Regions from separate parts of the Pararhizobium sp. P1_E7 genome, predicted to be linked through region 2. Evidence: riboswitches for the same ligand, from Rfam matches in the RefSeq annotation. Region 2 holds a riboswitch; the other holds the start of a gene.
What was found. Region 2 has a riboswitch for thiamine pyrophosphate ahead of thiC (phosphomethylpyrimidine synthase ThiC). Riboswitches for the same ligand answer to the same signal wherever they lie in the genome.
Positions count from the first base shown of each region.

Region 1 (4,161 bases), on a different contig from region 2:
GCAACAGGAAAAGTGAAATGCTTTTCGACGACCGCACGTTCTATGGGCGCAACACCGGCAAGCCGGTCCTGATCATCCTGCATCAGGAACACTCCAGCCCCGGCCGTGTCGGACACCTGCTGCTGGAAAAGGGGTTCAGCCTCGATATCCGCCGCCCGGTGCTCGGCGACCCCCTGCCCGCCACGCTGGATGGGCATGCCGGCGCCGTCGTTTTCGGCGGGCCGATGAGCGCCAATGACGAAGAGGACTATGTCCGCCGCGAAATCGACTGGCTCTCCGTCCCTTTGACCGAAAACAAGCCTTTCCTCGGCATCTGCCTCGGTGCCCAGATGCTGGTCCGCCATCTCGGCGGCGTGGTCGCTCCGCACCATGAAGGGCAGGCGGAAATCGGCTGGTATCCGTTGCACGCCACCGAAAAAGGCCGCGCCCTGATGGAATGGCCGTCGATGGTCTACCAGTTTCACCGCGAAGGTTTTGACCTGCCTGCGGGCGCCGAACTGCTCGCCTCCGGCAGTATCTATCCCAACCAGGCCTTCCGCTATGGCGACAATGCCTGGGGCATCCAGTTTCATGGCGAACTGACGCGGGTAATGATGCATCGCTGGGTCGTGCATGGCGCGCACCGGTTCGAACTGCCCGGTGCGCAACTCGGCCGCGCCCATCTGGAAGGCCGCATGGACCACGACGCGCCGCTGCGCGCCTGGATGGACCGGTTTCTCACCCATGTCTTCCAGCGGCAGGCAGAGAAGATCAGCGCTTGAGCAACTGAATGCTCCCTGTTTCCCTCTCAAGGGGACCGTTGCAAATCGCTGAGATGTGATCCCCTGCCTGTGTTGGCACCGCAGTCCAAATGGGCTGGCGGCGCAGAGGCAGGTTCACCGGCGACCAACACAAGGATGCGCCAGGGTTATGCAACGATCCCCTCTGGGAAGAAGAGGAAACCGTCGCTCCCCGACCGTATCAGTTCTTGCTCATGGCGGCGAGCCACTCGTCGATCCAGGCCTTGCGGTTGGCGGCAACTTCGTCGGACGACATCAAAAATGTCTTTTCCGGCGTCACCAGCTTGCTAAACGCCTCCGGCAGCGGCTCCTTGACGGCGGCGACCGGCATCATCCAGTTGGTTGTCGGGATGATCGATTGGAACTCAGGCCCCGTGACGAAGGCAAGAAATTCCTTGGCCAGCGCCGGGTCCTTGGCAGCCTTCGTCATGCCGGCCACTTCGATCTGGATGTAATGACCTTCCGAGAAGGCTGCCGCCTGATAGCGGTCGGTCCCTTCGGCGACCATGTGATAGGCCGGTGAGGTCGTGTAGGACAGCACCATCGGCGCCTCGCCCTTGGTGAACAGGCCGTAGGCTTCCGACCAGCCGGGGGTGACGGTCAGCACACGATCCTTGAGCTTTGCCCAGGCGGCGGCGGCCTCGTCGCCATAAACCGACTTCACCCACAAAAGCAGGCCGAGCCCCGGCGTCGAGGTGCGCGGATCCTCGATGACGATCTTCTGGTTCGCATCGCCCTCGACCAGTTCCTTCAGGCTCTTCGGCGGCTCCTTCATCACCTGCGTGTCGTAGATCACGGCAAAATGGCCGTAGTCATAGGGAACGAACGTATCGTCGCTGAAACCACCGGGAACCTTGACGGCCGAGGTATCGATACCGTGCGGCGCAAAGAAGCCGGTCGCCTTGGCTTCGGAAACGAGATTGGTATCGAGGCCAAGCACGATATCGGCCTTGGAGGACGCGCCTTCAAGCTTCAGCCGGGTCAGGAGCTCGACGCCATCGGCGACGCTGACATAGGAAACCTTGCAGCCGCAGGTTTTCTCGAACGCTTCCGCGACCTTGGCGCCGGGCCCCCATTCGCTGGTGAAGCTTTCATAGGTGTAGACCGTCAGCACCTTGTCTTCGGCAGAAGTGGAAAACGGCGTGGCGAGGGCAGCGAATACCGCGATGAATGGAATGATTGCCTTGCGCATCCGCGCCTCCTTTATAAATCCAAAATTGGGAAGAGGGCGCTCAATTGTGCCGTCTAATCCCTCCGCCGGTACAAGCCGGATCAGGTTCTTCGGGTTGGCTTGACAAAGCCTCTCAGCCGAACGTCCCAAGGAACGAACGGCACCCCGTTAGAGCAGGAGGAGGTTTAGACCCGGGCGAAATGCTTGGCAAGTGGTCGGTGGCAAGGGGTGGGTTAATCCCCTCACGCCGCCGGCTTTTGCGGCAGCCGCACGGCCTTCAGGCTGATGGCCGAGATCAGCGCGATCAGCGAAATGCCGCCGGCCGTCAGAAACAGCGGCATGAAGGCGGCGGTATAGCTTTGCGCGACCAGCTGGCGCGTCGCTTCCGGCAGCATCGACAGCACCAGCGGCGTCAGTTTCTCGACATCGGCGACACCCGGGATCGCTGTCGTCCCGCGGGCGAGGCCTGCCGCGATGATGGCGCCGTAGATCGAGATGGCGATCGAGGCGCCGCCCATGCGCGACAGGGTGACGGCACCGGTGGCGGCACCGACATCGCCGCGCGACGCAATGTTCTGGACGGCGATGATCGGTACCTGCTGGCCAAAGCCGATGCCGATGCCATGCAGCGCCATGACGGCGCAGATGACAAGAAGCGGCGTGCCGGGCTGGATCTGCGAGAAGATCGTCAGTGCCAGCACCGTCAGGCTGGCGCTGACGATCGCAAACGGCTTGTAGCGGCCCGAGTGCGAAATCAGCCGCCCCGCCGTCAGCGAGCCACAGACGATGCCGCCGGTCAGCATGATGAACAGCAGCCCGGCGAGCGACGGCGTCAGCCCGGTCGTCGTTTGCAGGAACAGCGCGAAATAATTGACCATGCCGATGCCGACGGCGCCGCTCGCCAGCGAAATCACCAGCATCAGGCTGAAAGTCGGATTGGCAAACAGTGTCAAGGGCACGATCGGTTCGGGCGCCCGCCGCTCGACAAAGACCCAGGCTGCCGCGCAAACCACGCCGAGCGTAACGATCGCCAGGCTGCCGAGCGAAAACAACGAGCCGAACAGTTCGGCGCCATCGCCCAGGAGCACGGCGCAGGTGACCGTACCGGCCAGAAGCATCGCTCCGGCATAATCGATCGCCGGACGGCGCGTCGGACGGCGATAGGGCAGGAAGATGAACAGGCCGGCAAGCACCGCGATGCCGATCGGAATGTTGATGAGAAAGATCGAACGCCAGCCGAACAGGTCGCTCATCGTGCCGCCGAGCACCGGACCAACGGCGCCGGACGCCATCAGCACGAGGCTGGAATAGCTTTGGTACTTCGCCCGCTCGCGTGGCTCGAACAGATCGGCATTGATGGAGAAGATCGACACCATGATGCCTCCGCCACCCAGCCCCTGCAGCACGCGGGCGGCAATCAGCGTGTTCATCGAGACGGCGAGCCCACAGGCGATCGACCCCAGCGTGAAGATCGTTACCGCCGCGATCATCACATATTTGCGACCGAACAGGTCGCCGAGCTTGCCGTAGAGCGGCATGACGGCGCAGGTGGCAAGCAGATAGGCCGAGCCGATCCAGCCGAAGCGTTCCATCTGGCCGAACTCGCCGACGATGGTCGGCAGCGCGGTCGCAACGATCTGGTTGTCGAGCGTCGCCATGAACAGCGCCGTCATCAGGAAGAAGAAAAGGGTCAGGCGAAGCGCGGGGCTCGATACGAGCGGCGCCGGTGTGACATGCATGTCCATCAGAGATATCCGGTTGCTTTCGGCAATTTATGTGCTCTTAGCATATAATTGTCAACAGCACATTTATGCGCAACGCATATTCATGCTTTATGAAACCGGCTCGTTTTGCTAGGATGAGGCATGGATCACGCATCTTCCACATTGGACAACACCACAGAAACCGGGGAACCGGAGGCCAGCCGCGCCTTGATCGCTCAATCGATGGGCCGCTGGCGGACGATGGTCGGCAGACGGGTGCTCGCCCGCCTGGTCATCAGCAATGTCGCGCCGAGCCTTGAAATCACCCATCTCGACGTCCTCGAGGCCGTCCGGCGGGCTAGGCCGGAGGGCGAGGTAACGGTCGGCACCATTGCCGAAATGATGCGGATCGACCCCTCGCGCGCCAGCCGCATCGTCGGCGAAATGGTGACGCGCGGCGCACTCAGGCGCGAAGCCTCGCAGGCCGACGCCCGCCGCATCGTCGTCG
Region 1 is NZ_JBFUBH010000023.1:21,790-25,950, reverse strand. Features, by position in the region: gene AC1D17_RS19070 (tellurite resistance TerB family protein) at 1-16, shown strand, start outside; gene AC1D17_RS19065 (glutamine amidotransferase) at 18-761, shown strand; gene thiB (thiamine ABC transporter substrate binding subunit) at 961-1,971, opposite strand; TPP riboswitch at 2,012-2,128, opposite strand; gene AC1D17_RS19055 (MDR family MFS transporter) at 2,193-3,695, opposite strand; gene AC1D17_RS19050 (MarR family winged helix-turn-helix transcriptional regulator) at 3,816-4,161, shown strand, end outside.
Region 1: linked by a shared signal. The riboswitch ahead of thiB (thiamine ABC transporter substrate binding subunit) and the one ahead of thiC (phosphomethylpyrimidine synthase ThiC) in region 2 are both predicted to bind thiamine pyrophosphate.

Region 2 (4,161 bases):
GGCTCCGGGAGGTTGGCGAGCGTCACCAGCATGGAAATGCGGTCGTCCGTCGTTTCGCCCATGCCCAGGATACCGCCAGCGCAAACCTTCATGCCGGCCTCGCGAACATTGGCGAGCGTTTCCAGCCGGTCGGCGAAGGTGCGCGTGGTAATGATCTGTGGATAGAACTCTTCGGACGTATCGATGTTGTGGTTGTAATAATCGAGGCCGGCATCCGCCAGCGTCCCCGCCTGCTCGGGCGACAGCATGCCGAGCGTCATGCAGGTCTCCAACCCAAGCGCCTTGACGCCTGCGACCATCGCCACCAGCGTTTCCATGTCGCGATCCTTGGGGCTGCGCCAGGCGGCCCCCATGCAATAACGGCTGGCGCCTTCATCCTTTGCCTTGCGCGCTTCGGCGAGAACCTTTTCGACCATCATCAGCCTGGAGGCCTTGAGGCCGGTCGGGGCATGTGCCGACTGGCTGCAGTAACCGCAGTCTTCGGCACAACCGCCTGTTTTGATCGATAAAAGCCGGCTGATCTGCACCGCGTTCGGATCGAAATGCGCTCTGTGGACGGTCTGCGCCTGGAAAAGCAAATCGTTGAAGGGAGAATTATAGATAATTCTTGCCTGATCGAGAGAAACCCCTGTGGGTTCGGTGCCATCCTGCCAGGATCTGCCGCCTATCCCGCCCTGTTCAACCGAGATGTCGGATCGGTTTTCTTCTCTCAGCATCAAAGCACCCCACATGATAGATTAAAGAATAATATTATCTATAATTTAGCGGAGGCCATAAAATCGCAACCAACTTTTTGGTGCGCAGCCATTAATTTCACGCAATACGGGCTTTCAAAACCTGCCGGATGCGCCGGGAGCGGCAAAAATCATGGGAAAAGAAAATGGAAAATGGCTTCAGCCGACGATGGCGAAGGCGTCGCGCGTGGTGCCGGAGGCATTGCGGACCGGCTTTTGCCCGATCCATTGCACGTGCCGCTCGAGAACGGGAGCGGCGTTTTCGATATTGCCCTGACGCAGAAACGCCAGGATGGCGCGGTGGTCGTGGTCGGTGCGGACTTCCCATTCCGACCGCCAGCTGGCGAACAGGAAACGGGCGCTGGCGGCATGCAGATCGCTGATGGCAGCCAAAAGGCGCGGCATGCCGCACGGCGTCAGAATCAGCGTGTGAAAGCGGCGGTTGGCCTCCTCCCACGAGCGGACATCACGGGAATTGTCGCCTGCGACCGTCGCCTCCTCGGCCTGATCCAGAATGGCGGGCGTCAGATGCGGCGCCGCATGGCGAAGCGCCAGCACTTCAAGTGCTGCCCGCATTTGCGCGACCTCGCGAACCTCCTTCAAATCGAAGGACGCGACCCGCACGCCGCGGCGCGGTTCGCTGACGGCAAGACCCTGCGCTTCAAGCCGGCGGAAGGCCTCGCGCACGGGCACGTGGCTGGTTCCGAATTCCTCGGCGATATGGTCCTGCCGCAGCTTCGTGCCCGGATCCAGTTGTCCAGTCACGATCCTATCGGCAAGGATGCGGCTGATGCGGCTGGCAATCGTGTCTTCGCTCGCTGAGGTCATTTTTTATAGATAATTTGCCGTGACGGCGCTGTCGAGACCGCGATTGAAATCATTGGACATCTTCACAGTCTTCGAGCTGGAACCGGAAGAAGAGTGGAGATCGACGCGCCGGACGGCCCTTGACGCTCTGTCCAAAACTATGCCTAACTTGGCGCATTCACCAGGGGGGTCCCGACAAGGGGCTGAGATTCTGCTGGCGTGACAGGTGGCTTTGCCACCTTCAAGCAGCGCAGTGACCCGTTGAACCTGATCCAGTTCATACTGGCGTAGGGACGGTGCAAGCGCTGTAGCGACTGGGACTCTGCGTGCGGATTCCTGTCAGCGTCTTTTCATCATTCCGGCTCTGATGACTGGGTCTCCAACCTTTGGAGCCTCAACCATGACTATTGCCGCAAAGAACATTACCCCGACCGTCACGACCGGCCCTCTGCCGGCCTCGCGCAAGGTGCATATCCCGGGTGAACTGTACCCGGACATTCGTGTCCCGATGCGCGAAATTTCCGTGCATCCGACATCGGGCGAACCGCCCGTCACCGTCTATGATCCCTCCGGCCCCTACACGGACCCGGCGCATATCGTCTCGATCGACGCGGGCCTGCCCCGGCAGCGTCAGGCCTGGGTTGTCGCACGCGGCGATGTCGAGGCCTATGACGGCCGGCACGTCAAGCCAGAAGACAACGGCTTTGCCACCGGCGAACGGCTGACGCCGGAATTTCCAATCCGCAACCATCCATTGAAAGCCAAGGACGGCAAGGCCGTCACCCAGATCGCCTATGCCCGCGCCGGCATCATCACGCCGGAAATGGAATATATCGCCATTCGCGAAAACCTCGGCCGCAAGGCAGCGAAGGAAGCGCTCATCCGCGACGGCGAGAGTTTCGGCGCGCGCATTCCGGATCACGTTACGGCCGAGTTCGTTCGCCAGGAGATTGCCCGCGGACGGGCCGTCATTCCGGCCAACATCAACCATCCGGAATCCGAACCGATGATCATCGGCCGGAACTTTCTGGTGAAGATCAATGCCAATATCGGCAACTCCGCTGTCACCTCGTCGATGGCGGAAGAGGTCGAGAAAATGGTCTGGGCGACACGCTGGGGCGCCGATACCGTCATGGATCTGTCGACGGGCCGCAACATTCACAATATCCGCGAGTGGATCATCCGCAACGCGCCGGTTCCAATCGGCACTGTGCCGCTCTACCAGGCCTTGGAAAAGGTGGGCGGCATCGCCGAAGACCTCAACTGGGAGGTCTATCGCGACACCCTGATCGAGCAGGCCGAGCAGGGCGTCGATTATTTCACCATCCATGCCGGCGTGCGGCTCTCCTACATCCCGCTCACCGTCAACCGCGTTACCGGCATCGTCTCGCGCGGCGGCTCGATCATGGCCAAGTGGTGTCTTCATCACCACAAGGAAAGCTTTCTCTACGAGCATTTCGACGAGATCTGCGACATTGCCCGCGCCTATGACGTGACGTTCTCGCTCGGTGACGGCCTGCGTCCCGGCTCGATCGCCGATGCCAACGACGCCGCGCAGTTTGCCGAACTCGAAACGCTCGGCGAACTCACCCAGATCGCCTGGGCGAAGGACTGCCAGGTGATGATCGAAGGTCCCGGCCATGTGCCGATGCACAAGATCAAGGAAAACATGGACAAGCAGCTGGAAGTCTGCGGCGAGGCACCCTTCTACACGCTGGGGCCGCTGACGACCGATATCGCTCCCGGCTACGATCACATCACGTCGGGTATCGGCGCTGCGATGATCGGCTGGTTCGGTACGGCGATGCTCTGCTATGTCACGCCGAAGGAGCATCTGGGCCTGCCCGACCGCAACGACGTCAAGGTCGGCGTCATCACCTACAAGATCGCCGCCCACGCCGCCGATCTCGCCAAGGGGCATCCGGCAGCCCAGTTGCGCGACGATGCGCTGTCACGTGCCCGCTTCGAGTTCCGCTGGGAGGACCAGTTCAACCTGTCTCTCGATCCGGAGACAGCCCGCTCCTTCCACGACGAGACCTTGCCGAAGGAAGCGCACAAGGTGGCGCACTTCTGCTCGATGTGCGGACCGAAATTCTGCTCCATGCGGATATCCCACGACATCCGTGCCGAGGCACAGAAGGAAGGGCTGGAGGCGATGGCGGCGAAATTCCAGGCGGGTGGCGCGCTCTATATGCCGCTTGGGCCCGATGGAACGGTTGCGCCGGCCGGAGAGTGACCATGCGCGTCCTGATCAGGGGGGCCGGCGTTGCCGGCCTCACGGTTGCCCATGAACTTGCCATCAAAGGCATCGAGGTCGCGGTTGCCGAGATTGCGGCCCGGCCCGGCGGCGGCGCCTCCTGGTTTGCCGGCGGCATGCTGGCGCCCTGGTGCGAGCGGGAAAGCGCGCCTGAAGCGGTGGTAACGCTCGGCTGCCGTGCTGCAGACTGGTGGGACGGCGCCCTGCCCGGCCATGTCGTCCGCAACGGCACGCTGGTGGTCGCGCCACCACGCGATGCGGCCGAACTATCCCGTTTCGCCACCCGCACGTCCACCTTCGACTGGCTGGGCAATGATAACATCTCCGCCCTGGAACCGGACCTTGCCGGCAGGTTCCGCAAGG
Region 2 is NZ_JBFUBH010000009.1:19,466-23,626, reverse strand. Features, by position in the region: gene bioB (biotin synthase BioB) at 1-716, opposite strand, end outside; gene AC1D17_RS12320 (GntR family transcriptional regulator) at 894-1,562, opposite strand; TPP riboswitch at 1,715-1,853, shown strand; gene thiC (phosphomethylpyrimidine synthase ThiC) at 1,942-3,777, shown strand; gene thiO (glycine oxidase ThiO) at 3,780-4,161, shown strand, end outside.